DNA from 2 places in the Carnobacterium iners genome. Region 1 is predicted to be linked to the other one. Evidence: predicted binding sites of a transcription regulator. Region 1 holds the regulator's gene; the other holds the start of a gene.
The links. The regulator CtsR, encoded in region 1, represses protease genes until heat stress. The targets are predictions, from matches to a motif close to TTGGTCAAAAAAGGTCAAANA.

Region 1 (15,127 bases):
GTCTGACGGGCAGTTTGACTGGGGCGGTCGCCTCCTAAAGTGTAACGGAGGCGCCCAAAGGTTCCCTCAGAATGGTTGGAAATCATTCGTAGAGTGTAAAGGCAGAAGGGAGCTTGACTGCGAGACCTACAAGTCGAGCAGGGACGAAAGTCGGGCTTAGTGATCCGGTGGTTCCGTATGGAAGGGCCATCGCTCAACGGATAAAAGCTACCCTGGGGATAACAGGCTTATCTCCCCCAAGAGTCCACATCGACGGGGAGGTTTGGCACCTCGATGTCGGCTCATCGCATCCTGGGGCTGTAGTCGGTCCCAAGGGTTGGGCTGTTCGCCCATTAAAGCGGTACGCGAGCTGGGTTCAGAACGTCGTGAGACAGTTCGGTCCCTATCCGTCGCGGGCGCAGGAAATTTGAGAGGAGCTGTCCTTAGTACGAGAGGACCGGGATGGACACACCGCTGGTGTACCAGTTGTTCTGCCAAGAGCATCGCTGGGTAGCTATGTGTGGACGGGATAAACGCTGAAAGCATCTAAGCGTGAAGCCCCCCTCAAGATGAGATTTCCCATCACGTAAGTGAGTAAGACCCCTGAGAGATGATCAGGTAGATAGGTTGGAAGTGGAAGTACAGCGATGTATGGAGCGGACCAATACTAATCGGTCGAGGACTTAACCATTTTTAAACGATGAAGAAACGGTTTTATTGTCTTATAGTTAAACACTACCCAGTTTTGAGAGAACAACGTTCTCTTATAGCTAAAAGATGTGTGGTGGCGATGGCAAGAAGGTCACACCTGTTCCCATGCCGAACACAGTAGTTAAGCTTCTTAGCGCCGATGGTAGTGAAGGGTTTCCCTTTGTGAGAGTAGGACGCTGCCGCGCATCTAATAGTTTTTTTCTCATATGGAGGTTTAGCTCAGCTGGGAGAGCATCTGCCTTACAAGCAGAGGGTCGGCGGTTCGATCCCGTCAACCTCCACCATGAGTCATTAGCTCAGTTGGTAGAGCATCTGACTTTTAATCAGAGGGTCGCAGGTTCGAATCCTGCATGACTCATAACTATTCATTAAAATGACTAGTTATGCCATATTTTAGCGGGTGTGGCGGAATTGGCAGACGCACTAGATTTAGGATCTAGCGTCGAAAGACGTGGGGGTTCAAGTCCCTTCACCCGCACCATATTTTCAAGCCGGCTTAGCTCAGTTGGTAGAGCATCTGATTTGTAATCAGAGGGTCGAGGGTTCAACTCCTTTAGCCGGCACCATTAGCGGAAGTAGTTCAGTGGTAGAACGCCACCTTGCCAAGGTGGAGGTCGCGGGTTCGAACCCCGTCTTCCGCTTACTAGGTCATCTAGTAAGCGATGTAACAATCGTAACTTGTTCAAAATGCCGGGGTGGCGGAACAGGTAGACGCACAGGACTTAAAATCCTGCGGTGAGTGATCATCGTGCCGGTTCGATTCCGGCCCTCGGCACCATATGTTGCACCCATAGCTCAATTGGATAGAGTACCTGACTACGAATCAGGCGGTTAGAGGTTCGACTCCTCTTGGGTGCATTTTTTAAATTTTATAAGATAATCACGGGAAGTAGCTCAGCTTGGTAGAGCACTTGGTTTGGGACCAAGGGGTCGCAGGTTCGAATCCTGTCTTCCCGATAATATGGAAAACCACTTACTTTGAGTGGTTTTTTTGTATTATCTAAAAGAATCAAAATTAAGTGGTGGTACAACCTAAAATTAATGACTATTATGACTATTCTAATTAAAATAGTCTGTTTTTAACTTAATATAAGAAGAGTTGCTTTTCAAATCCATTATTTTCTCGTATAATTAAAGTCAGTATTAGTCAAAACTTAGTTAATATTTTAAATATTTATTTTTTAACGAAAAAATAAATAACAAAGTCTGGTGTTGAGACGAAAAGAAAAGGAGTGTTACTGAAAGAGCACCGTTGCAATGTATGGTAAGAACAGGTAATATACACATACCATACAACCTCATTGTTTTAGTAACAAGTCACACATGAACAATCAGAATATGTCGGATATCATTGAAGCTTATTTGAAAAAAGTACTTGGGACAGATGAGCAAGTCGAAATTAGACGTAGTGAAATGGCAGACCGATTTAATTGTGTCCCTTCTCAAATTAATTATGTAATCAATACACGATTTACTGTTCAACAAGGCTATTTAGTGGAAAGTAAACGTGGTGGTGGCGGATATATACGAATAATCAAAGTCAAATTACTCGACGAAGCAGATATGTTGGATATGATGATTGATGTAATAGGTAGTGAAATATCACAAAGAAATGCCTATTCAATTGTAGAAACACTTTACCAAGATAGTATGATTGCTAAACGAGAAGCTAGCCTAATGCTTTCAGCAATGGAAAAGTCAGTTTTATCTTTAGAAGACTGTAAGAAAGAAAATGAATTACGGGCAAGAATAGTGACGGCTTTTTTGAATAACTTAAGATACGAGCAATTGTAAAGAATGGAGGTAATATTATGAATGAATTATTCTCAGAAAAAGCAAAAGACGTCTTAATGTTGGCTCAAGAGGAAGCTAAAGAGTTTCGTCATCGTTCGATAGGTACGGAACATATTTTGTTAGCTCTTGTGGTTGAGCAAGAAGGAATAGCAGGTAAAACACTTCGTGAATTTTCAATAACTGAAAAAGAAATACGAGAAGAAGCAGCACATTTTACCGGTTATGGAACAATGAAATATGATTCAAAGAGCATTGTTCTTCCTTATTCACCCCGGGCTAAACAAGCGATAACATTAGCCACAGATGAAGCTAGGCGTATGGGATCCTCCCTAGTAGGAACAGAACATTTATTACTTGGCTTGTTGCGTGAAGAGGATGTATTGTCTTCTAAAATTTTAACAAATCTAGATATTAACTTAAATAAAATACGTCAAATATTACTAAAAAAAATAGGCGTTATAGATGAAAAAAATAGTAAGACAAAACGTTCTAAGTCTGTTATTAAACAAACGATAGGTACTCCGACACTTGATGCTTTAGCAAGAGATTTAACAGCAAGTGCTAGAGCTAAAAAAATTGATCCGATTATTGGACGACAAATAGAAATAAAAAGAGTCATCCAGGTGTTAAGTCGACGTACTAAAAATAATCCGGTTTTGATTGGTGAAGCGGGAGTAGGTAAAACTGCTATAGCAGAGGGGTTAGCACAGAAAATTGCTGCTAGAGAAGTTCCGCATACATTAATCGGTAAACGGCTAATGATGCTCGATATGGGTTCTTTAGTCGCAGGCACAAAGTACCGTGGAGAATTCGAAGAACGAATGAAAAAAATTATTGATGAAATTTATCAAGACGGAAACGTTATACTGTTTATTGATGAGTTGCATACACTAATTGGAGCAGGTGGTGCTGAAGGCGCAATAGACGCTTCTAATATACTGAAACCCGCTTTAGCTCGTGGAGAATTACAAACTATAGGTGCTACTACGCTAGATGAATACCAAAAATATATTGAAAAAGATGCAGCTTTAGAAAGACGTTTCTCACCTATTCGTGTTGAACAACCTTCTCTTGAAGAGACGGAAGATATTTTATTAGGTTTACGTTCGCGCTACGAAGATCACCACGGTGTTGAAATTACTGATGAAGCTATCCATGCAGCTGTCCAATTGTCTTCTCGTTATATAACTGCTAGACAACTTCCTGATAAAGCGATTGATCTAATCGATGAGTCAGCTTCAAAAGTGCGATTAGACTCTTCTAATAAACCTTCACCGATGGTGACTGCACTTAAACAGCTAGAAACATTGATTGAGGAGAAAGAAGTAGCTATTCAGTTGCAAGATTTTGAAAAAGCAGCTAAGTTACGAACAAGTGAAATGCAGCAAAGAACAGAAATTGAAGGGATTTTGGAAAAAATTAAGCATCCTGGTCCAAATTCAGTTAATTTAAAAGTAGAAGAAAATGATATTGCAGAAGTCGTTTCCTTATGGACAGGTATACCAGTGAAACAAATGGACCAAAAAGAATCAGGTCTTCTGTTAAAATTAGAAAATATTTTGCATAAACGCTTAATAGGACAAGAAGAAGCCGTTAGTGCAGTAGCTAGGGCTATCAGAAGATCTAGAAGCGGATTAAAAGATCCTAATAAACCAATCGGTTCATTTATGTTTTTAGGACCAACAGGAGTAGGGAAAACAGAATTAGCAAAAACACTAGCCGATGCTATGTTTGGTAGTGAAGAAGCATTGATTAGAGTAGATATGTCTGAATTTATGGAAAAATATAGTACAAGTCGTTTAATTGGCTCTCCTCCGGGTTATGTTGGTTATGATGAAGGTGGACAACTAACTGAAAAAGTAAGGCAAAAACCTTATTCAGTTATCTTATTTGATGAAGTTGAAAAAGCCCATCCAGATGTCTTTAACATTCTGTTACAAGTATTAGATGACGGTCATTTGACTGATTCAAAAGGTCGTAAAGTAGACTTTAAGAATACCGTTATGATTATGACTTCAAATCTCGGAGCAACGTCTTTGAGAGATGAAAAATTAGTTGGGTTTAGTACAAAAGATAAGAAGAAAGACCATAATATGATGGAAAAAAGGATTAAAGAAGAATTAAAAACAACCTTTAGGCCAGAGTTTATCAATCGATTAGATGAAATCATTGTGTTTCATGCGCTTGAAAAAGCTGAGCTAAATAAGATTGTTAAATTATTAGCACAATCAATTATTAAGCGTTTAGAAGAAATGGATATTCATGTTAAAATAACCCAAGCAGCTATAGACGTCATATCTAAAGCAGGATTTGATCCAGAGTACGGTGCTCGACCTTTGCGTCGTGCGATTCAAAAAGAAATTGAAGATCGCTTGAGTGAAGAACTATTGAGTGGAGTAATTAAAGTTGGAGATCAGGTTACTCTTGGGGCTTCAAAAGGAAAAATTAAAGTTACTGTAAAGGATAGAACAAAAAAGATTGAAATATCTTCTGATTCAATAAAATCTTAAAAATAGTTTTTAAAATAAATTATATAGAACCCAAATACCTAGTATCATTCTCAGATGCTAGGTATTTTTTATTCATATTATTCGTATTTTTTCTTTTTTTCTGCTATGCTTAAATCATAGATAGAGTAAGGGAGATGTATATTTTATGAAAAGAAGTGCACGTAATTTACTAGTCGGTTTAGGCGCTACATTAGCGATAGGAGCCGTTATCTTATCTACATCTGATAGAAATATGGCTAAAGTAGAGGCCTATATTAATCGGCAAAAAGCGAAAAATTTTGTTAAAGATACATTAAAGGGTAATGAAAAAGCTTTAGATGTTGTTGAAAAATTATCTGATGAAGAAGTTATAAATTTATTAAAAGTTGTTGATAAAGTCAGTGATTTAAAAGGGCAAGTTGGGAGCTATACAAATCATCTAAAAGAGGCAACGAATGAATTTAAAGAGATGTTTGTGGATAAAAAAGAAAAAGCAACAGAAAAAGCAGAAGATTTTGTAGAAGAAGTGAAAGACAAAGTAAAAGGATAAAAAAATTTAAAAATTAAATAAGCTCCTACTTATTCACGAATAGGTAGGAGCTTATTTAATTTTACATCATTTGTTTATTAAAAGAACAAGCTGAATTATGCAACAAAGTGTTATTTCTTAAAAAACTAATAGATAGCAAAGTAATAAATCATCCATATTGCGTAAAGATAACCCACTCGTATCACAAAACCGTTCTATTCGATATTGTAAGGTATTTCGGTGAACGTACAATGATTTAGCGGCTAAACTGATATTCCCTTGACTATGCCACATAGCTAGAATGAGTTCTTTTAACTCAGGTTGAGTTGTGTATTTCTTTTTAAGAATAGGCATGAGGATACTTTTATCTAAGGATTCAGACGTATAATGATGCAAAGCAACAATAGGTAAAGAAAGTAAGGATTTTCCTTTATTTTTTTGTTTTTCGAAAATAAATTGTTCTTCTTCAAAAATAGATTTGAATTCTTTATTTATTGGCCAGAATTGACCAATATAGCAAATAGTTTTAATTGAAAAATCATCATCAAGTGTTTGAATGATACCCGAAAGTTCAGCGAAAGTTAACTTTTCGTCAGACTTTTTTTGAATCAGTAATCCAGAAGTTTCGTTGGTAAAAAAAGCTTCTTTACTGTTACTAAAAATACTTTTGAATGCACTAAGCCAAGTTTTTTTTTCAAAATAAGAGTCCTTTTTTAAAATGATAAATTGGATAATACGAAATTCACTATCTAAAGTTGGAGGGGAAGGCTCAACTCCATTTATTAAGTAGTTTTGCCATTTTAAAGCAACTGAAGAAAGATTAGTTTTTTTTGAAACAAATAAAAGGTTCAATAATTCAATTTCAGAGGATGTTTTAGTTGATTTTTCAAAATGAATCCATTTATTTTTGAATGGAAAAGAAATAAAGTTAGTATTTTCTAAAGGTAGGTCAGTTAACTGAGCATCTGAATAGATTGATTTAATCTCATTGAATTCCAAAATAATACCTCTTTTCAAATAAATAGGAATGATTCTTTTATAACAACTTCTTTTTTTGATATTTCTGCTCAAATCTAGTGTTGATTTATGATAGGATAACATTAATAAATTAAGAAGGACTGAACTTATGTTAACAATGAAAGAAAAAGAATACTTTATGGGTGAAGCGATTAAAGAAGCTAAAAAAGCTAGAAATAAATTAGAAGTACCAATTGGAGCCGTTATTGTTCTCAATGGCCTTATTATAGGCCGTGGTCATAATGGTCGAGAAGAAAGTCTTGATGCAACAGCGCACGCTGAAATGTTTGCTATTAAAGAAGCAAACGAGACGCTTAAAAACTGGCGTTTAGAAGATGCACAATTATTTGTCACATTAGAGCCCTGTCCAATGTGTAGCGGTGCAATGATTTTGTCACGTGTCAAAGAATTGTATTATGGAGCAGCAGATCCTAAAGGTGGAACAGCTGGTACCTTAATGAACTTGTTAACCGATAGTCGCTTTAACCACCAAGTTATGATAGAAAAAGGCATTCTCGAGTATGAATGTAGCGAATTATTAACTTATTTTTTTAGAGAGTTGCGTAAACGTAAAAAAACTGAAAAAGCTGAACAAAAAAAATTAGATGAACGATAATAAGATAAAGAAAGTTTGAAAAAGAATTTAGTCGTTTAATAATTCTCGATCTTTTGCAATAGTAGCATCAACACCCTTAATAACAGTCGAAATAAATCCTTCATTCTCCAAAGCAACAATTCCTGCAACGGTTGTACCACCAGGTGAAGAAACTTGATCTATTAAGTTCCAAGGAGATTGATCACTTTCTAGCACTAACTTTGCACTACCTAAAACAGCTTGCGCCGCAATTTTTGTAGCTAGTTTTTTAGGCATACCGTTCTTAACAGCTCCACGAGCTAGTGAATCAATGAAGAGAAAAGTATATGCTGGCGAACTACCTGCAATAGCAATGAATGTACTAAAATCTTTTTCCTCTAACTCAATAGCTTCACCAATAGATTTAAACATACCTATTATATACTGAATTTGTTCAATGGATGAAAAAGTATTCCCGCAAATAGCAGTCATGCCTTCGCCGATAACAGAATTTAAGTTTGGCATGACTCGGATAATAGGATTAGTAGAGTTTATTCCGATTAGATGAGATAATTTTTTAAGTGATGTTCCAGCAGCAATTGAAACCAATAAAGGCTGATACTTTTTAATTGCTGAGCTTAAATCAGGCAGTATTTCTGCAAGCACATTTGGCTTAACCGCTAAAACGACAATATCTACGCTAGCAATTAATTCTTCATTTGAAGAGCAAATAGTCGTTTTTGTTTCGGATGCGAAATCAGTTAATTTTTCTTTTGTTCGGCTAGAGATGTAAATTTCTTCGCTATTCATATATTTTTTTTCAATCATACCTTTAATAATAGCGTTAGCCATATTTCCTATACCAATAAATCCAACTTTCATGAGGAACACTCCATTCTATAGAATATAGTAAACTGTTATTATTTTAACATAAAAACAAGATAGCTGTTTAGCTACATTAGTTTTAACTGATTTTAAAAATTAAACTTATCTTGTACCAAAACGGTTATGGTGATAGAATATAATTCATGTTTTAAACTGTATTTTTACATAATGAAAGCAAAAGAAACGGTTATTTTTCTTTTGTATGGAGTATAAAATAGAAGACTGTTTAGAAGTTGTATTTAAGGATAAAATCTAAATATACTTATTAAACAAGTTAAAGAGGGGAGATTTGACATGCAAGATCGTTACGAAGAATTAAAAAGAGCTGAAAAAGGAGCAATAGTAAGTATTGTAGCATATATTTTCCTCTCTTTAATTAAAATATTTGTTGGGGTTACTTACCAATCTGCTGCATTAAGAGCAGATGGACTAAATAATTTAACCGATGTTTTCTCTTCCTTAGCTGTTTTAGTTGGATTGAAATTAGCTCGAAGACCTGCAGATGATGACCACCCTTATGGCCATTGGAAAGCAGAAACAATAGCTAGTCTAATCACTTCTTTTGTGATGCTATTTGTAGGAATTCAAGTCTTTTATTCTAGTTTTAACCGAATAATTGATGGAGGAAATATCCCGCCGGAAAAAATAACAGGATTCATAGGGTTTGTGGGTGCTATCATTATGATGGGTGTATATTTTTATAATTTAAAACTTGCAAAAAAGATAAATAGTGATGGATTAAAAGCGGTTGCTAAAGATAACTTAAGCGATGCTCTAACTAGTTTAGGAACAACGATTGCTATTATTGGATCAATGTTGGGATATATCTGGATGGATGGTGTGATGGCAATCATTGTATCTATTATCATTATTAAGACAGGTATAGAGATTTTTAGTGATAGCGCATTCTCGCTATCTGATGGATTTAATACGACAGATTTAGGTGAATATAAAAAGCGTATTCTGAGTTTACCAAATGTCCTTTCAGTTAAAGATATTAAAGCACGCAAATATGGTGCAAATGTCTATGTAGATGTAACTATTTTAGTTGATGCAACATTAACTGTACTTGAAGGTCATCAAATCACAGAAAATGTAGAACGGATATTGAGAGAATCATATGGCATAATTGACATTGATGTTCACGTTGAGCCAGATCAAATGAATAAAAGTAAATAAATAGTAATATCTTTATTATGAAAAGAAGATAAGAGTGATTTATTGGTTTCTTTAGAGAGGTTAAGCAGTCATCGGCTAACCGGTTGAAAAGTTCTGTTATTTTTAGTTACTATACTAAGAATAATAGAGCTTTTTTTAAATAAAAATTATTAATTAATTCTCTTTCTCTCTTTATTTTAATAATAGGAGAAAGAGAAAATTATTTTTTAAAAATAGAATAGGCTTTGACAAATAAAAAAAAATACGGTAAATTAGTCAATGGACGAACTATTTAAAAATACAAAGATTCTAATGTTCGTTTATAGAGCATGAAAAATAAGAATAGTTTAAATGAATAGACAATAAAGAAGAGAAAGAGGTTTTCAAGCGAATGAAAGTTTTTGATTATGAAGACATCCAATTGATTCCCAATAAAAGCATTGTTCGAAGTAGAACAGAATGCGATACAAGCGTGACATTAGGCAATCATACATTTAAAGTACCTGTTGTTGCAGCGAATATGCAGACCGTAATTGATGAAGGATTAGCCATTTGGTTTGCAGAGAATGACTATTTTTATGTGATGCACCGTTTTGAAGAAGAAAAACGTCAACTATTCATAATCGACATGCATGAAAGAGGATTATTTGCTTCTATCAGCGTTGGGGTAAAAGAAACAGAATATGATTTTATTAAAGAGTTAGCTGGACAAGAAATTATACCTGAATATATTACAATTGATATTGCACATGGTCACTCTGATTTAGTCATTAATATGATTCGTTATATTAAAAAGCAGCTACCAACCACTTTCTTAATTGCTGGAAATGTAGGAACACCAGAAGCTGTACGTGAATTAGAAAATGCAGGAGCAGATGCTACAAAAGTAGGAATTGGCCCAGGAAAGGTTTGTATTACTAAGTTGAAAACAGGCTTTGGAACAGGCGGATGGCAATTAGCTGCACTACGTTGGTGTTCAACAGCTGCTCGTAAACCGATAATTGCTGATGGCGGGATACGACACAATGGCGATATTGCTAAATCTATTCGTTTTGGAGCAACAATGGTGATGATTGGCTCTGTTTTTTCAGGGCATGATCAGTCTCCAGGTGAAGCACTTGAAATTGATGGAAAAATGTACAAAGAATATTATGGCAGTGCTTCTGAATTTCAAAAAGGTGAGCATAAAAACGTTGAAGGTAAAAAGATTATGGTTTCACCAAAAGGAGATATCTCAAACACCTTGTTAGAGATGCAGCAAGACTTACAATCTTCAATCTCCTATGCAGGTGGTAAGGATCTTGAAGCACTTCGCAAAGTAAATTATGTCGTTGTAAAAAACTCTATTTTTAATGGAGATCGTTAAATAAACAGACTAAAAAAAGAAGCCATTGGCTTCTTTTTTTAGTCTGTTTATTCATTATCAAAGGTTAAATTATTTTTCTTGGTCAATGTATTATCAGCAGTTGGCTCAATAGAACCTTCATAGATAAGCTCTCCATCAGTTAAGTGGTAGATTGACAGTTTCTTTTTTAAGGGAGATTCTTTCGTTGCAGAGACTAGATAAAGTTTATTATTTTTTATACTTTCCCATTCTATTGAATCTTCCAAAACAGGTAAGTCTATTACTAGCTTGGATGATTCATTTGGTTTACTCAAAGTTGTAGTATATATAGTTAGTTTCTTATCAATAAAGTAATAAGAATAGAGAGTTTTTTTATCGGAAATGACAGCTGAATTTAACGTGCTAAATTCTTTAGGTAAAGGGATTTTTTTAGACTCATTTGTACTAATTTTATAGTGAACTAATTCATAATCAAGTATTCTAGAACGAGAATCTAAAGACGCTGATTCATCTTGTTCATTGATTGGTTGATCATGAAATAAGCAGAAAATTAAATCATCGGATGTTTGGTCTAGTTGGGTTTCAGATAGTAACTCGACTCGAGTCAACTCACTAGAGGATGGATTTTTTTCAAAAGAAATCAAATTATCTGTAGCTACTTTTTGATTGCCAAGATCTAGCTGATAAATATGGTACTCTTGTAATTCTTCTTGGTAGTCTTGGTTATTTGTTTGTGAAAGCTCATTTCTCGTAACAACACTAAGACTGCTATTTATAATTTGTATTTTTTGAATACCAACATATTGATAGTCTTTTTTTTCAGGTAGATCGATTTTATAAGATAACTGTTCATCTGTTTTTTTATTTAATAGACTAATATCAAAAAATCTTTTTCCAGAACTTTTATCAAGATATTCTTGGTCAAGATTAACGTAAACGATAAAAGAATCATCTTCGAAAAAGTTTTGTAACTGTAAATTTTTTCCGCGGATAAAGTGCTTATGTTCTTTTTGCAAGCGATTGAGTGGAGAAAAACTATCTAAATAAGAGAGTTGGCTAAAAAAGGATTGCTGTCCATCATATATAGTTTGGTCATGACTTAAAGAGAATGTTTTTTCAGAGTACATAGTACTAAAATTTGATTGTAATTTAGAATCGGGAGAATAATAACCTTGTAACGTTAAATCTTTTATTTCTGTAGAATCTCCTTTTATTGTTTTAATAGTAAAATCAGGGTATTCATTATGTGAAAAAAGTGGTTTAAGATAAAAGATACCAATAGTTAAGATAATAATGAGGATAAATGTAGATAGTTTCCAATAGCGTTTCACTGTTGTTGGCCTCCTTTAATTAGACTGTAATTTTTTTATTTAATAAATAATAGCTTACCCAAATAGAAAAAATAGAAATCGTTAGTCCTAAGAATAATTCAATGGCAAAGATTTCAATGGGATAAAGGTAATGAGGGTTTAGTTTAGCCTGGATAATAAAAGGAGAAAGCATTAAAATGAGCATTCCTGCACCGAATAGGCCACCAAATACAAGCCCTTTCAGATGAAAACTTCTTTCAAATAAGATAATTGTGAATAAAACAATTAATACAAGTAAGCCCAATCCGTAATGAATTAAAAATTGGATAAATGAATTAGGAAATAAAACCGATAGATATTCTGAAGAAGAAATAATGGTTTGAGTTGAAAGATCGTATCTCAGATAGTCGGGTAGCAACTGATTAAACAGAGCAGATTCAAATGGAATCAATATTAATTGAGTAGCCACTAAGCCTAATACCATTAAAATTATAGCGGTTAATTTAGAAAAAAATAAATTGATCCGGTCTGTTGGTAGCATCAAGAGACGATAAATGAAAGCATTTTTTCCAAACCAATCACGATACCAAATAAAAAAGCTATAAAATACTAAAGCAGCGGCACTAAAAATAATAGGAATGATAAACCAGCCACTAAGGGTTACGTTAATGAATGTTAATGGAGGATAGCTAGCAAAATAGTCTTTTATAGAAAGAGATTCTTGTTGTAGGGTTTGACTAACAGTAGCGACATAATTACGTGATTGTAAAAAAACTCCTGTAAATTGTGAAATAACAGTTACAACGATTAAGGCCATATAAATTTTTATAAATCGATTTAGTTCAAAGTAAACGAGTTTTAGATAGTTTTTCATTTTACATAGACCTCCCGCATAACATCAATAATTGATTTTTCTTCTTGCTCACGCATTTCTTCAGCGTTAAAATCTTTCACTACGATGCCATCATCTATTAGGATAACTTTATCAATTAAATGCTCGATATCATTAATTTCATGAGTCGTGATGAGCACACCACGATCCTCAATCAAGTGACTGGTAAAGACATTTGTGATTTGTTCGCGGCTAAAAATATCAATTCCTGAAAAAGGTTCATCCATTAATAGGTAATCAACATCTAAAGCTAAACCTAACATCAAATTAATTTTAGCTGTATTACCTTTTGAAAGAGTAGTAATTTTTTCTGTTTCAGTTAATTGAAAAAAATCAAGTAAATCATTTGCTCGTTCTTGATTCCAAGTTGTGTAAAAATCTTTCATAAATTGCATGGCTTGTTTAATCGTCATCTGTGAAAGCATAGCGATTGTATCTGGGATAAATGCAATCGTTTGATAACTTTCTTTAGTTAATTTTTTGCCGTCTATTAAAATTTCACCGCTAGTTAAAGGAGTTAAATTCATGATTGCATTTAAAGCAGTCGTTTTACCGGCACCATTGATTCCAATCAAACAAGTGATTTCTCCCTTTTTAGCAGTAAAAGATAACCCTTTTAAAATCTTCTTCTTACCGAACTTTTTAGTAATATTTTTAACTTCAATCATGTGAATCCTCCTTATCTTTTGAGGCCTGAATGTATTTTTTTTTAACTAAATCAACAAGCTCATCTAGTGGTACTTGGATAGGTTTGATTGCTACAATAAAATGATCTGTAGCTTCGTCGAGTAATTCTTTGCGAACATTTTTTAATACATTACTGTCTTCAGTGATTCTACTGGGCAAATTACCTTCAGTATAAATCAATCCACTATTTTCCATTTCTTTGTAGGCTTTTTGAGCAGTATTAGGATTAATTTTTAATTGATTTGCGAGATCTCGTCTCGATGGAATTTCTTGACCAGGCTTTAAGTGAGCAATAGCCATTTCTTGTTTAAAGTATTGGACAACTTGTAAGTAAATTGGATCTCGCTTATTAAATTGGATATTCATAGCTACCTCCTATAAGTTTTGTGTATTAACAGGTTAGTACACTAATGTCAAAAAAAGTTATTGAATAAGACTTCCCTCTTGTATTATAGGGTTAGTACGCTAGCTGTGTCAATAGTTTTTTATATTACTTAAGCGTACGCGTATTCACGCATTAGTTGTTTAGCCTTAATTCCTAAAATAGATACAAACATGAGATTAAGAATATTGGTTTAAAAGTAAAAACAGATTCCAGAGTTAAGGGGATTAAAAAGGACTAGCTTTTAATTAAACTTTGCGTTATAATAAGAGATGCCGCAAGGCCGTATGGCAATGGAGAACTTACGAATCGTGTCAGATCCGGAAGGAAGCAGCACTAAGTTTGCTTGTCCATGTGCTGTACGTACATAGTATAATGAAAAAGTTTTTGATTTTTTAAAATCAGAAACTTTTTTTGTTGCCTGAAAGAACGCTAAGTTAATTTTTAAAGCTAGAAATTACTTAATAATGAAGAAGATCGTGGTTTAATTTTAGAGTCAAATAACGTATAATAAAAAGTAGCAACTACAGGGTTAAGAAGGGGAGAAAAGCATTGAGTTATCAAGCACTTTACCGCGTATGGCGACCTCAAAAGTTCCAAGACGTTGCTGGGCAAAAGGCCATTACACAAACACTGAGAAATGCTCTTATACAACAAAAGACAAGTCATGCTTATCTCTTTACAGGCCCTCGTGGAACCGGTAAAACAAGTGGAGCTAAGATATTCGCTAAAGCCATTAATTGTCATTATTTAAAAGATGGAGAACCATGTAATGAGTGTGAAACGTGTAGAGCGATTACGAAAGGTCAGTTAAATGATGTAATTGAAATTGATGCTGCTAGTAATAACGGAGTCGAAGAAATTCGTGATATTCGTGATAAAGCTAAATATGCACCAACTAGCGCAGATTACAAAATTTATATTATTGATGAAGTTCATATGCTCTCAACTGGGGCTTTCAATGCTTTATTAAAAACACTGGAAGAACCACCGAAGAATGTTGTCTTTATTCTGGCAACCACAGAGCCACACAAAATTCCTTTAACAATCATATCTAGAACACAGCGATTTGATTTCAAACGAATCAATGTGCGTGATATTTCTGATCGAATGCGATATATTTTAACTCAAGAAAAGATTGAATTTGAAGAAGCTGCATTACCGATTGTTGCGCGAGCAGCAGAAGGCGGAATGCGGGATGCTTTGAGTATTTTAGATCAAGCTATTTCTTTTGGTGATGATACTGTCACAATCGAAGATGTGATGAGTGTTACTGGAAGCTTAACTCAAGAATTAATGTTGACATACTTTGAAGCTGTTGTAACACATGATACGAAAAAAGGATTGTTTTTACTTCAAGAAATCTTAGCTGACG
Region 2 (15,127 bases), 1.3 Mb from region 1:
GTAAGGCAGAGGTCTGCAAAACCTCCATCACCGGTTCAAATCCGGTTACCGCCTTATTCGATAGATTGATTGTTTACCTATCATGCCGACGTGGCGGAATTGGTAGACGCGCTGGACTCAAAATCCTGTGCCCGCGAGGGCGTGCCGGTTCGATTCCGGCCGTCGGTATAAAATAGACATCAAACGTTTCTGTAACGTTGCGGTGTTTTTTTTTGTGGAAAAATAAATTAATGAAGTTTTTAGGTTCTATAATCGGTTATGAAGCAAAAGGAGTATAATCCATTTAAAATGATTGATAAGCTTGTATTTCAGTGTTTAAGTACGTTATACTTGTCTTGAAAATGGTAGTAAAAAATATGAAATGAGGTATTCAATTGACTAAAATAACAGATCAGTTCGAAGCAATATTAAAACAGAAACAAATCCCTTTAGCTAAAAGAGAAATTGAAAATGGCCAAGTTTCTTATAATGGAAAATTTCAATTAACAAACGAAAAAGCTTTACCTTTTGGTATTGTATTTGATAAAGAAGACGAGAGATCAGATTATCAAATCGTATACCATCATTTAGCTTTTGTATCAAACTTTAGTAAAAAAGTAACTGTGTTAGAGTTGATTAACGAGTTAAACGAATTACAATCAGGTTATTATCGTATTTGTCTAGGTTCTGATGGCGAAATTTACATGAGATTATTAGGCAGAACCTCAACGGACGTTATGCCTCTTTATGAAATGCTAGTAACAGGTTCAACTATTGCTAAAGCTATTTTACCAAGAATTGAAGAAGTTCTTAATGACAAACAAGTAAAATAAAGACGATAAAACTTGTCTAAAGGAGATAAAAATATGACAGCTCCCAAAAGTCTATTCCATGCTGAAATGGTTAATGAAAATGGTGTCGATGGAGTAGCTTATGTAAAAAATGATGGCTTAAAAGTAAGTCTATCTAGTCCGACTTCAAGTGCTCCTGGGACAAATCCAGAAGAATTGTTGGGTCTTTCTTTAAGTACTTGTTTAAATGCTACAATTCAATCCGTATTAAAGGCTAGAGGCAAACAGAATAAGAGTAGAGTCGAAGTTCAAGTAGATTTTGTAAAAGAAACAACAAAACCTGGTTATTATTTTGATGTACTTGCTACAGCACAAATAGATGGATTAGGATTTGATGAAGTACAAAAACTTGTAGAAGTAGCAGAGCGACTTTGTCCAGTATCTAAATTATTAATGGGCAGTCAAACTGTTATTGTCAAGGCTATCGAAGGTTACACGAATTAAAAAATAAAAAACCTGTTGCTCACATCGAACACTGCTGAGCAACAGGTTTTTTTAACGGTAATTAGTAAATTGTAATGCGATTGGTAAATTAGCTTCACGTAATAGAGCCATTACTTTTTGCAAATCGTCTCTATTTTTACCAGTGACCCTAATTTGGTCGTCTTGAATTTGTGTTTTTACTTTTAGTTCAGCTTGTTTAATGAGTTGTATTATTTTTTTTGTATTTTCTTTATCAATTCCATTAACTAAATCAGCTGTTTGCCTGATATTTCCGCCAAAGGCTTTTTCAATTTTTTCGAAGTGAAGATTTTTTGAAGAAATGTCTCTTTTAACTAGTTTATTAGTCAAGATATCTTTCACTTGTTCTAATTTAAATTCGCTTTCTGAAACAATAACTAATTGATCTTTTTCTAATTTAACTTCACTAATTGTGCCTTTGAAATCAAAGCGGGTATCAATTTCTTTTTTGACCATTTGGATTGCATTTTTTACTTCTTCTAAATTTGTTTCTGAAACAATATCAAAACTAGCTTCTTTTGCCATTATTTTGCCTCCATTAAATTTATGAAATTGGTTACATTAGTTATATTGTACCATAATTTGTAGCGTGGCTAAAGATAGCATAACAAATAAAACAAAGACATAGAGTCATTTCTTTATGACTTATCAAAATCTTGTTAAACGGTACAAACAATAGTCTCAGGAGGGTACACATTGAAACAACTAAAAACACCGATTTTTTGGAAAGAGCAAGCTAAAAAAATATTTTTCGTTTTATTTGCATCTATTACAAATTCGTTTGCCTTAAATAATTTTTTGATTCCATCTCAAATATATGCTCCTGGAGTAAACGGGATATCTCAATTGCTCTCACATCTTTTTAAAAATGGATTTCAAATCACAATCGATACGGGGATATTTATATTACTTATTAATATTCCCATCGCTTTATTAGGTTGGTTTAAAATTGGTAAAGATTTCACTCTTTATAGTTTTATGACTTCTGTCTTGATTTCTTTTTTCACTATTATCTTACCTATTTCGCCATTAACAACTGATCCAATTATGAACTCACTTTTTGGAGGAGTAATTGGTGGAGCGGGTATCGGGTTTGCACTAAAGTATGGTTTCTCTACTGGAGGATTAGACATTATTTCAATGGTTTTAGCTAAAACAACTGGTCGCTCAGTTGGGAGTCTATTATTGACTATAAATGGAATGATTGTCGTTGCAGCTGGCTTTATTAACGGTTGGCAGTATGCGATGTATACCTTGCTTTCTATCTATGTTATGACCAGAGTAGTTGACATGATTCATACTAGTGATCAAAAAGTAACGGCGATGATTGTTACAAATGATCCTGATGCTTTAATCAAAGCTATTCATGCCAAACTGATACGAGGTATTACCGTTATTCCAGCTAAAGGTGGTTATACAGGACTTGATCGATCTGTTTTAATGATTGTCATTAGCAATTATGAAATGTATGATTTAGAACAAGCGGTTAAAGAAGCTGATGCAGCAGCTTTTGTTAACTTCATAGGAACAAACAAAGTAGTAGGAGAATTTTTAAGTTCGGATCAACAAAAAGCTAGAAGAACGAATCAATAAAAAAATAAAAAAGTTACTCATTATTTTATGAGTAACTTTTTTATTTATAAACGAAGAAATTTTTCTAAATATAGAGCTAATCCATCATTATCATTTGTTTCTTCCGTCATATCATTAGCAATATCCTTTAAAGCTTGAATCCCATTTTTCATTACGATACCGTTACCAGCGTATTGAATCATTTCATAGTCGTTGTCTTCATCTCCAAAAGCGATGACGTTTTGTTGTTTTATACCATATGCACTAGCAACTCGCTCAACACCAAGAGCTTTTTGAACACCAGCAGAAACGACTTCCAAGCAAGGAGTATGACCACCCCATGTTCTAATTTCGACTAAATTCCCATAACGCTGCACGATTTTATTAATAATTTGTTCTTGGTTTACCTGTGCTGTAAAAACGCAAACAGAAGTAGGATTTTGTTTCAGATTAGTTGATGATAATTTGAGTACGTCTTTTTGTCCGTGTGGGAAAAAATCTGGGTAAGGTAAAAAAGATTCATCAGTGTAGACAGAATCAAGCAATTCAGCTGCAATAAGTTGAATATCGAAATCTTTTTTCAGATCAAGCATATCTAGTGCAATGTCACGACTGATTGTTTTATGGTATTGATTAGACCAATCTTTTTCATTTGGTACATGACACAACGCTCCATTAAAATTGATCATAGGTGTAATCATTTCTAATTGATCATAATAATGCTTACTATTTCGATAAGGTCTTCCTGTTGCAATCGAAATGATATGACCAGCTTCTCTAGCCTTTTGGAAAACTTGTTTTGTTTTATCTGAAATAAGAGATTGTTGGTTCAATGTTGTTCCGTCTAAGTCAACGGCAATAAGTTTTTTATCCATTTTTTGCTCCTTCTATTACAAAGTAATGCGTTTTTTATGTTAGAATAATATAGTAACTACATGTTTACATACTGTACCATAAATAAGTGTCTTACGAAAAGAGGGAAATGAATGATTTCGATAAAATCTGTAACAGTTGAAGGAATACCTTTATTAGAGATAAGTCCTAAAGGGAAAGAATTAGAATTATTGCCAACAGTTATCTTTTTTCATGGTTGGACGAGCAATAAAGAGAGTTCATTAGTTAATGGGTATGAGTTAGCTAAAAAAGGGTTTCGTGCTCTATTACCCGATGCTTATCTACACGGAGAACGAAAAGAAAAAGATTTATCAACTCAAGGACTTGAATTTTGGAATGTTATTGCAAGAAATTTAATTGAATTGCCTTTAATGAGAGATTATTATGTGAATAAAGGACTGAGTGATTCTAATCGTTTCGGCGTATCAGGTCTTTCGATGGGTGGCTTTACAACGTGTGCTGCTTTAACGCAGTTTCCTTGGATTAGAACAGCAGTTGTTTTGATGGGAAGTCCAGATCCAGTTAATTTTACGAAATGGTTGTTATCATCCAAATGGACAGAAGGAATGGAAATACCGATTAGTAAAGAGATTCTAACTGAATCACTGACAGCTTTGACGCCTATTTCTTTAACCAAACACCCAGAAAAGATTGCTAATCGTTACATCCATTTTTGGCATGGAACCCAAGATGATTTAGTTCCTTATCAGCCGACATTTGATTTTTATGAGAAAATAAAGCAGCAATCTTACGGATTAAACGTGAGCTTTTCAACTAGCAAAGGTATAGGCCATAAAGTTCCTCATGCAAAATCTGTAGAAATGGCTGATTTCTTTTCAGATCATTTGTAATGAGTTTAAGGGGATAGATTTACTTTTTAACTCAAAACAAGTAAAATAATCTTACTAATCGGAGGTGTTCGCGGTATGGAAAAAGATAGCTCATTATGGAAAGAAGAAGAAGCAGTAGAAATAAAGGAACGTATCATTGCTGCTTTAGAACAAGTGATAGATCCAGAACTGGGAATTGATATTGTCAATCTAGGTCTGGTCTACAATGTTCATTTATATGAAAATGGCTTTTGCCAAATCGATTTGACCTTAACAACAATGGGTTGTCCTCTTGTTGATGTCATTACAGACGATATTATACATGCCTTGAAAACCGTACCAGAAGTTACTTCTTCCGAAGTAAAACTAGTCTGGTATCCTGCATGGGATACGACCAAAATGAGTCGTTATGCACGAATTGCATTAGGAATAAGATAAAAAAGTTCTGACAAAATGTCAGAACTTTTTTTATTAAGAAGTTATATATAACTTCTTAATAAAAAAAGAAACATGAAATATTTGACCAATCCTAACCAAAGATTTATAATAGAGTCATAAATAAATGAATACATTGTAGTCAAGGAGGAATTGAAAATGGATAGTGAAAAAATGACTTCTACGATGCAAGAATCATTAGCGGAAGCACAAAATGTCGCAATAAATAGACACCATCAGGAAATAGATATTGTCCATCTATGGAAAATATTTATGACTCCAACCAATTTTGCTCGTGGTTTTTACCAGAGCGTTGGTCTAGATGTGGATAAATTTAACCAGATTATTGACCAAGAATTGGATCGAATGCCAACAATAGAAGGCAGTTCCGTAAACTATGGTCAAAACTTAAGTCAAAATCTATTTCATTTATTGTCTGAAGCAGACAATTTACGTAAAAAGTTTCAGGATGACTATTTAGCTACGGAGATTGTTTTGCTGGCCTTAATGAAGTTAAAAAACCATGTGTTAACAAAATATTTATTATCAAATGGGTTAACTGAAAAGCAATTAAAAGCAAGCATAGAAGGATTGCGAGGAGGCGATCGTGTGACTTCAAAAAATCAGGAAGAGAGTTACCAGGCTCTTGAAAAATATGGCATTGATTTGGTGAAAGCAGTAAAAAGTGGCCAACAAGATCCGGTAATTGGGCGAGATGAAGAAATTAGAAACATTATTCGTATTTTATCAAGAAAAACTAAAAACAATCCAATTCTAATAGGTGAGCCTGGTGTTGGTAAGACAGCCATCATTGAAGGGCTAGCTCAAAGAATTGTTCGCAAAGACGTCCCAGAGAATTTGAAAGATAAAACCATCTTTTCTTTGGACATGGGAGCCTTAATTGCAGGAGCAAAATACCGTGGTGAATTTGAAGAACGCTTGAAAGCTGTTTTAAAAGAAGTGAAAAAGAGTGATGGAAAAATTATTCTCTTTATCGATGAGATTCATAATATTGTTGGTGCTGGTAAAACGGAAGGAAGCATGGATGCAGGAAACTTATTGAAACCGATGTTAGCTCGTGGTGAATTGCATTGTATTGGAGCAACAACCCTAAATGAGTACCAGCTCTATATGGAAAAAGATAAAGCACTGGAAAGGCGTTTCCAAAGAGTGATGGTCGAAGAGCCAAACGTAGAAGACACGATTAGTATCCTGCGTGGCTTAAAAGAACGATTCGAAATCCATCATAGTGTAAATATTCACGACAATGCGTTGGTAGCTGCTGCAAATCTATCTAATCGCTACATTACTGACCGTTATATGCCAGATAAAGCGATTGACTTAGTCGATGAGGCTTGTGCAACCATTAGAGTCGAGATGAACTCTATGCCAACAGAATTGGATCAAGTGACACGTCGATTGATGCAACTAGAAATAGAAGAAGCTGCACTGAAAAAAGAAAAAGACGAAGCAAGTAAACGTAGATTAGAAATCTTACGTGAAGAGTTAGCTAATTTACGTGAAGAAGCCAACTCTTTAAAAATGAAGTGGGAAACCGAAAAAGAAGAAGTTGCTAAATTACGTGACAAACGCTCTGAAATAGAACAAGCTCGTCGCGAATTAGAAGATGCTGAAAGCAACTATGATTTAGAGCGAGCAGCTGTCTTGCGTCATGGCCAAATTCCGGCTTTAGAAAAAGAATTAAAAAAATTAGAGTCCAAAAATCTAAAAGATCAAGAAGATAAACAACGATTGGTTCAAGAATCTGTAACAGAAAATGAGATTGCGATAGTTGTAGGCCGTATGACTGGTATCCCTGTTACAAGATTGGTTAAAGGTGAAAGAGAAAAACTGTTGCATCTAGCTGATACTTTACATGAACGCGTCATTGGACAAGATGAAGCAGTTGAAAGTGTCACTGATGCGGTTATTCGTGCAAGAGCAGGGTTACAAGATCCTAATCGTCCAATTGGTTCATTTTTATTCCTTGGTCCAACAGGTGTTGGTAAAACCGAATTAGCTAAAGCACTTGCTGAAAACCTGTTTGACTCACAAGAGCGTATGGTACGTATTGATATGAGCGAGTATATGGAAAAACATTCTGTTTCTCGTCTAGTTGGAGCTCCTCCTGGGTATGTTGGATATGAAGAAGGGGGACAATTGACAGAAGCTGTTAGACGTCACCCTTATAGTATTATCTTACTAGATGAAATTGAAAAAGCTCACCCAGATGTTTTTAATGTTTTATTACAAGTATTAGACGATGGACGCTTAACGGACGGAAAAGGTCGTTTAGTCGACTTTAAAAATACGGTTTTGATTATGACGAGCAACATAGGTTCTACTATTTTATTAGATGGAACAGATGATAAAGGTCAAATTGATGAAGCGGCAAAAGAAGGAGTTTTTTCTTTATTGAATGCCCACTTTAAACCTGAATTTTTAAATCGGATTGACGACACGGTGCTCTTTGCGCCTTTAACAATTGAAGTCGTAAAACAAATTGTGCTTAAATTAACGAATGATCTAGCTAAACGTTTAGTCGAGCAAGAAATTGAGTTAGCTATTTCAAAAGAAGCTCAAACTTGGATTGCTGAAAATGCCTATGACCCAACGTATGGTGCTCGACCATTGAAACGTTATTTAACAAGAAGCATAGAGACACCTCTTGCTAAAGAGATTATCGCTGGAAAGATTTTATCTAAGTCTAAAGTAACGATCACACTTAAAGACGGAAAACTCGCGTTTGAAACAACCGAATTAACTGAATAAACAATGGATTTTAATATAAAAAGACATAAAAGACCCTCTGGATTAGAAGTTATAATCCAGAAGGTCTTTTTTCGTTAAAGAAAAGGATGTTATTTTTGAAGAAGCGTAAAGAATAAAAATATAGGTAGATTTTTTTTTGTTCTTGGCACAAATGATTTATCTAATTTATTTGATTTCATCAGTATGGATTGTTTTTGGAATAACTTGTCCGATTATCAAAATAATTCCTGCCGAAACAAGTCCAATTAAAGTGGCTGTTACAAAATCATATGAACCGCCAGTTAAAGAACTGCCAATGTAATTAATTGCTTGACCGATACAAAAACCCCACAATAATGTTACGATAATTTTCATACTACAACACCTCTCTTATACAAGACAATTTTATCACATTTAGAAAAATTGTAAAGGAAACTGTGAAAAGACTGCTTTTCAACTATTTGCGCATCCTTGTAAATTAAGGGTATAATATACGAGATGAAGTAAGAATGGAGTGACTAAAATGCCCTTTGTACAGTTGCAAGTTATCAGTGCCTATAGTTTATTGAAAAGTACATTATCAATCGAAAAACTTGTCGTTTCTGCAAAAGAACGAGGGTACAAAGCACTAGCTTTGACGGATCATAATGTCATGTATGGCATTATCGATTTTTATAAAGCTTGTATCAAACACAACATTAAACCAATTGTTGGAATAACTTTAGATATTCAAGGTGTAATAAATACGCAACAGGAATATCCTTTAATCTTGTTAGCCCAAAATAAAACCGGTTATACCAACTTGATGAAATTATCTAGTAAAAAAATGTTAATGGAACACGATGAAAGATTAAGTCTTGAAGAGATAAAAGAGTATAGTCAGGGTTTAATTGCTATCACGCCAGGAAGAGATAGCGAATTTGACTTATTTTTGCTTAATGAAGAACAAGAATCAGCGATAAAAGTATTAAACGCACAGCAACAAGTATTTACTAATGAACAGTATTTTATAGGGTTGCAACTACAGGAAAGTATCCAGAAGGTTCAAGCTAAATTAAAAGGATTGCAAAATCAGTTATTTATTAAAACAGTTGCGCTAGGCGACGTGCGGTATCTAAACCCTTCTGATCATTTTAGCAATGATGTTTTAAAAGCCATTGGTTCAGGAGAAAAAGTTTCACTAGCTGAAGTAACGACAACAACGGGACCTTATTCTTTGCTTGAAGAAAATCAGCAAGTCGAGAAATTTGTTTCTGTTGGTTTACAAAAAGCTATTGAACAAACGAATTTGATTGCTGAGACAATAAATGTTGAGATTGAATTGGATCAGCATCTATTGCCTCGTTTTGATGTACCAGAACAAATAGATACAAGTATGTATTTAAAAGAGCTTTGTTTTAAAGGACTAAAGCAAAGAAAAGTTGACTACACAAAAGAATACCAAGAACGGTTAGAATATGAATTGGCGATTATTCGTAAAATGGGATTCGAAGATTACTTTTTGATTGTTTGGGATTTAATGGCTTATGCTCATAAAGTGGGTATTGTTACTGGAGCAGGTAGAGGCTCTGCTGCAGGTTCACTAGTTTCTTATGTTTTAAGCATCACGGACGTTGATCCGATTCAATACAACTTGTTGTTTGAGCGATTTTTAAATGAAGAACGTTACACAATGCCAGATATTGATTTAGATTTTCCAGATAATCGTCGAGAAGAAATGTTGGAATACACAAAAAATAAATATGGCCAAGAACATGTTGCTCAAATTGCGACGTTTGGTACATTGGCAGCAAAAATGGCTCTACGTGATGTTGCTCGCGTGTTTGAACTTAGCCAGGCTGAAGCGACAGAGTGGTCTAACACGATTCCAAAAATACTTGGAATTACATTAAAAGTAGCCTATGAACAATCAAAATCTCTAAGAGAACTTGTTCAAAAAAACGAAAAAAATACCTTGCTTTTTGATACTGCTAAAAAAATAGAAGGATTGCCAAGGCACGTATCCACCCATGCAGCAGGGGTTGTTATTAGTAATCAACCGTTAAATAAGTATCTTCCGCTTCAAAAAGGTAGTGGATCAATTCATTTAACTCAATACCCAATGGGAAATGTAGAAGAAATTGGTCTTTTAAAAATGGATTTCTTGGGATTGAAAAACTTATCCATCATTGATAACGCACTTAAATTAATCAAAAAGCAAACACAAGAAGACGTTAATCTGTTGGCTATTCCAATGGATGATCCACAGACGCTAGAATTATTTGCTAAAGCAGATACGGTTGGTATTTTTCAATTTGAATCTAGTGGTATTAAAAATGTCCTTCGTAAATTAGGACCAACGTCGATTGAAGATGTAGCTGCCGTAAATGCTTTATATCGTCCAGGCCCGATGGAACAGATCGATTTGTTTATTAAACGCAAAAAAGGTGAAGCACCAATCGTTTATCCACATGTTAATCTAGAATCAATTTTAGGTGTCACTTACGGTGTAATGGTCTATCAAGAACAAGTCATGCAAGTAGCTTCCAAAATGGCCGGTTATACTTTGGGACAAGCGGATATCTTAAGACGAGCGATGGCAAAGAAGAAAAAATCGTTAATTGACATCGAGCGAGCTCATTTTATTAAAGGGGCTATAGAACTAGGATACGAAGAAAAAGTTGCTACTGAAGTGTATCGTTATATTGAGCAATTTGCCAATTATGGCTTTAACCGGTCACATGCCGTTGCGTATTCTTTTATTGCATATCAAATGGCTTATTTAAAAGCCCACTATCCAGAAGCTTTCTTTGTAGCCTTACTTAATTCGGCATCAAATAACCCAGTTAAATTAAAAGAATTTGCTTTAGAAATAAAGAAACGAAAAATTACTATCCTAGCGCCAGATATTAATAAAAGCTTTTATGCTTTTTCATTAAAAGACCATTCTATTCAATTTGGACTAGGTTCAATAAAAAAATTAAGAAGAGATATGATATTGGATATTATTCGTATTCGAAAAGAAAAGGGTCCATTTAAAGATTTGATTGATTTTTTAAGACGCATCGATTCTAAATGGCTGAAAGAAGAATACATTAAACCACTTATTTATGTAGGTACTTTTGATCACCTTGGTTATTCAAGAGGAACATTGGCTGCGTCTTTAATGGGTATTTTATCTAGCTTAGAATTGAGTGGGAATAATATTGGCTTATTTGATATTTTGAAACCAAAATACACCCAAACAAGTGATTTAAGTTTGGAAGAAAAGTTAGAATTAGAAGAATTTTATCTTGGTGTTTATTTATCTGGTCACCCAGCAGAACAGTACGAAAAAGTCGCGACAATGAAACAAACAGTTTTTATTCAAGATCTACAGATTGGGCAACACGAAAAAATTATTGGACTCATAAAAAATGTAAGACGTATTCGAACAAAAAAAGGAGAAATTATGGCTTTTGTCACATTGAACGATTCTTCTGGAGACTGTTCCTTAACACTTTTCCCAATCAAATATAGACAATACGGAAAATTATTAGAAAAAGGTGAATTGCTTTATGTAGAAGGAAAAGTTGAAAGTAGTCGTGATGAAACCAAACAACTAATTGTTTCTTCGTTAGAAGACATCAAAGTATTAGCAGAACTAGCAGAAATAGCCCGGATTTTTATTCGTATTCCTACTGGAAAAATGGACAGTGAATTATTACAAGAGTTGAATCAAATCTTTAAAAAACACCGCGGTTCTATTCCTGTCATTTTGTTTTATGAAGAGACAAAAAAGAAACTTGCCCTAAATGAAACGGAGTGGGTAGACGGAACACAAGCGCTTAAACTAGCTTTAGAAAAAATAATGGGAGTAGAAAACGTTGTCATTCAAAAAAAAACAATTTTTTAAAGGTTTTTCTCATTTTACTAAGACAATTCAGGCTAAAAATGGTAGAATAATTTAGTAAGCTTAATAATTGAATTAGTCATTATCGACTTTTTCAAGAAAACGCTAGTAAAGTTATAAAAATGAGATTGAGTATTTGCCCAATATCATTTTTATGCTAAATACACTGATAAGGTGGGTTATTAACATGAAACGTATCGCTGTTTTAACAAGTGGAGGAGACGCTCCTGGAATGAATGCGGCTGTTCGTGCAGTTGTCCGTAAGGGTCTCTACGAAGGAATGGAAGTTTATGGTATAAACTATGGTTACGCTGGTTTGGTAGCAGGTGATATCCGTAAATTAACACGAAGAGATGTAGGAGATAAAATTTCACGCGGTGGAACATTCTTATATTCAGCACGTTATCCAGAGTTTGCATCAGAAGAAGGACAATTAAAAGGAATCGAACAATTAGAAAAATTCGGTATTGAAGGTTTGGTTGTCATTGGTGGGGATGGATCTTACCGAGGAGGATTAGCTTTAACAAAACATGGCTTTCCTACAATTGGTTTACCAGGAACAATCGATAATGATATTCCAGGAACTGATTTTTGTATAGGATTTGATACTGCTATTAATACGGTTTTAGACTCTGTCGATAAAATTAGAGATACTGCAACGAGTCATGTAAGAACCTTTATTGTGGAAGTTATGGGACGCAATGCTGGAGACATCGCTCTTTGGACTGGTGTAGCAGGTGGAGCAGAACAAATTATTATTCCTGAAAAAGAATTTAATATGGCAGAAGTAGCCGATACGATTCAAAAAGGGCGCGAACGTGGCAAGAAACATAGTATTATTATCCTTGCTGAAGGCGTAATGAGTGGAAACGATTTCGCTAAAGAATTAGCTGAATTTGGAGATCATCATGCGCGTGTAACTGTTTTGGGACACGTTCAACGTGGCGGCTCACCAACTGCAAGAGACCGTGTATTAGCCAGCATCTTTGGTGCAAAAGCTGTTGACTTATTAAAAGAAGGCAAGGGCGGTTTAGGTTTAGGTATGATTGGCAATAAGATTGCTGAAAATAACTTTGAAGAGATTTTAAATAATCAAAAACATTTACCAGATTTATCTTTATACAAATTAAATCAAGAAATTTCATATTAACCAACTAAATTTTTTTAAAAAATGAATATTGGGAGAGATTAAAATAATGAAAAAAACAAAAATAGTATGTACAATTGGACCCGCAAGTGAATCAGTAGAATTCTTAGTAAAAATGATTGAAGCAGGAATGAACGTAGCTCGTCTAAACTTTTCTCATGGTGATTTTGAAGAGCACGGAGCCCGTATTCAAAATATTCGTGAAGCTTCACAAATTACAGGTAAAATGGTTGCTATCTTATTAGATACAAAAGGCCCAGAAATGCGTACGCACAACATGAAAGACGGACGTGTTGACTTCTCTACAGGAGATGTCGTTCGTATTGCTATGGAAGAAGTTGAAGGAACAAGAGAAAAATTCTCTATCACTTATCCAGAATTAATCGATGACGTTCATGTCGGAACACATGTATTATTAGACGATGGCTTAATTGATTTAGAAATTACAGAAATTGATTATAAAAACAAAGAACTGATAACATTCGTCCATAATGCTGGAGTATTGAAAAATAAAAAAGGCGTTAACGTTCCAGGAATAGTTGTTAATATGCCTGGTATTACTGACAAAGATGCAGCTGACATTCGTTTTGGTTTAGAAAATGATATTGATTTTATTGCAGCTAGTTTCGTTCGTCGTCCAAGCGATATTTTGGAAATTACTGAAATCTTAGAAGAACAAAAGATGGAACATGTTCAAATTATTGCTAAAATTGAAAATCAAGAAGGCGTTGATAGAATTGACGAAATCTTAAAAGTTGCTGATGGCGTTATGGTTGCTCGTGGAGATTTAGGTGTAGAAATTCCTACTGAGGAAGTTCCGATTGTTCAAAAATCATTAATCCAAAAATGTAATGCACTAGGAAAAGCCGTTATTACAGCTACTCAAATGCTGGATTCAATGCAAGATAACCCACGTCCAACACGCGCTGAAGCTAATGACGTTGCAAATGCTATTTTTGATGGTAGTGATGCAGTCATGTTATCAGGTGAAACAGCAGCTGGTAAATACCCAATCGAAGCTGTTCAAACAATGGCCCGTATTGCTGTTCGTACTGAAGAAGCATTGGTTAATCAAGATGCATTTACTTTGAAAGCTTATAGTGAAACAGATATGACAGAAGCAATTGGACAATCAGTTGGTCATACAGCTCGCAACTTAGGTATCCAAACAATTGTAGCTGCAACGGAATCTGGTCACACAGCTCGCATGATTTCTAAATATCGTCCAAAAGCAAACATTGTAGCTGTGACGTTCTCAGAACGTGTGATGCGTGGTCTAGCACTTTCATGGGGTGTTTATCCAACAGTTTCAACTAAGCCAACATCTACTGATGATATGTTCAACTTAGCCACAACTATTGTTCGCGAAAATGGCTTTGCTACAGAAGGAGAATTAATTATCATCACTGCTGGTGTTCCTGTTGGTGAACGTGGAACAACTAACTTGATGAAGATTCAATTAATTGGATCAAAATTAGTCAGTGGACAAGGAATTGGTTCAGAATCTGTTATTGGTAAAGCGATTGTTGCTTCATCTGCTGCAGAAGCAAATGAAAATGCAGTAGAAGGCAGTATCTTAGTTGTTAAAACAACAGATAAAGATTACTTGCCAGCAATCGAGAAATCTATTGCTATCGTAGTAGAAAATGGTGGATTAACAAGTCACGCTGCTGTTGTTGGAATTGCAATGGGAATTCCAGTTGTTGTAGGAGCGGAAGATGCAACAACTTTAATTCGCTCAGGCGAATTGCTTACAGTTGACTCACGTCGTGGAATTGTCTATCGTGGAGCAACAACTGCAATTTAACCGATTCATTAACTCAAAAAAATGTTAAAGCTGGGACTTTTGAAAAGATGGTATTCATCTTTTCAAAAGTCTTTTTGCATTTTAATGCTAGGTGGCCTATTGTAATTATGGTAAACTCATAAAGAAAGCTAAACTATACTCAATGAGTCTTTTTAACAAATGCTTATAAAAAAAGTACGATAATTAATGGAGGAAAAAATATGAACCAATCACTAGGAAATATTATTACAGGATTAGTTACAGATATAAACGAAAAAGCTTATTTCATTCAAAAAGATGGTGTTACCTACAAGCTGTCAAAAGATGAGTCAACAAATTATGAATTAGGAGATACAGTTGAAGGATTTGCTTATGTATCTTTAAATAAAGAAACAATCTTAACACAAGAGATCCCTACAATTCGGATTGGAACATTTGCTTGGGCTACGGTTATAGACACACGTAAAGATTTAGGTGTCTTTATGGATGTCGGCTTACCAGATAAAGAATTAGTCGTTTCTTTAGATGAATTACCTGTTTTGAAACATC

Region 2: clpB (ATP-dependent chaperone ClpB) is a predicted target of CtsR. The motif match lies at 5,105-5,125, and genes of this name have one in related genera.

Annotation. Positions count from the first base shown of each region.
Region 1 covers NZ_FXBJ01000002.1:469,216-484,342, reverse strand. Annotated here, with positions in the region: rRNA gene B9Y54_RS02585 (23S ribosomal RNA) at 1-670, shown strand, start outside; rRNA gene rrf (5S ribosomal RNA) at 760-875, shown strand; tRNA gene B9Y54_RS02575 (tRNA-Val) at 899-974, shown strand; tRNA gene B9Y54_RS02570 (tRNA-Lys) at 976-1,048, shown strand; tRNA gene B9Y54_RS02565 (tRNA-Leu) at 1,087-1,171, shown strand; tRNA gene B9Y54_RS02560 (tRNA-Thr) at 1,181-1,256, shown strand; tRNA gene B9Y54_RS02555 (tRNA-Gly) at 1,260-1,331, shown strand; tRNA gene B9Y54_RS02550 (tRNA-Leu) at 1,380-1,468, shown strand; tRNA gene B9Y54_RS02545 (tRNA-Arg) at 1,475-1,548, shown strand; tRNA gene B9Y54_RS02540 (tRNA-Pro) at 1,574-1,647, shown strand; gene B9Y54_RS02535 (CtsR family transcriptional regulator) at 2,014-2,484, shown strand; gene B9Y54_RS02530 (ATP-dependent Clp protease ATP-binding subunit) at 2,502-4,994, shown strand; gene B9Y54_RS02525 (hypothetical protein) at 5,140-5,523, shown strand; gene B9Y54_RS02520 (helix-turn-helix domain-containing protein) at 5,641-6,501, opposite strand; gene tadA (tRNA adenosine(34) deaminase TadA) at 6,629-7,135, shown strand; gene proC (pyrroline-5-carboxylate reductase) at 7,163-7,975, opposite strand; gene B9Y54_RS02505 (cation diffusion facilitator family transporter) at 8,273-9,157, shown strand; gene guaC (GMP reductase) at 9,528-10,502, shown strand; gene B9Y54_RS02495 (hypothetical protein) at 10,550-11,812, opposite strand; gene B9Y54_RS02490 (hypothetical protein) at 11,832-12,665, opposite strand; gene B9Y54_RS02485 (ATP-binding cassette domain-containing protein) at 12,662-13,351, opposite strand; gene B9Y54_RS02480 (GntR family transcriptional regulator) at 13,344-13,736, opposite strand; RNA gene ffs (signal recognition particle sRNA small type) at 14,035-14,121, shown strand; gene dnaX (DNA polymerase III subunit gamma/tau) at 14,305-15,127, shown strand, end outside.
Region 2 covers NZ_FXBJ01000002.1:1,796,436-1,811,562, forward strand. Annotated here, with positions in the region: tRNA gene B9Y54_RS08630 (tRNA-Cys) at 1-54, shown strand, start outside; tRNA gene B9Y54_RS08635 (tRNA-Leu) at 85-168, shown strand; gene B9Y54_RS08640 (hypothetical protein) at 375-812, shown strand; gene B9Y54_RS08645 (OsmC family protein) at 846-1,274, shown strand; gene B9Y54_RS08650 (YajQ family cyclic di-GMP-binding protein) at 1,326-1,817, opposite strand; gene B9Y54_RS08655 (YitT family protein) at 1,989-2,885, shown strand; gene B9Y54_RS08660 (Cof-type HAD-IIB family hydrolase) at 2,930-3,739, opposite strand; gene B9Y54_RS08665 (prolyl oligopeptidase family serine peptidase) at 3,851-4,609, shown strand; gene B9Y54_RS08670 (metal-sulfur cluster assembly factor) at 4,685-5,026, shown strand; gene clpB (ATP-dependent chaperone ClpB) at 5,183-7,795, shown strand; gene B9Y54_RS08680 (YjzD family protein) at 7,961-8,149, opposite strand; gene dnaE (DNA polymerase III subunit alpha) at 8,298-11,648, shown strand; gene pfkA (6-phosphofructokinase) at 11,833-12,795, shown strand; gene pyk (pyruvate kinase) at 12,842-14,599, shown strand; gene B9Y54_RS08700 (CvfB family protein) at 14,800-15,127, shown strand, end outside.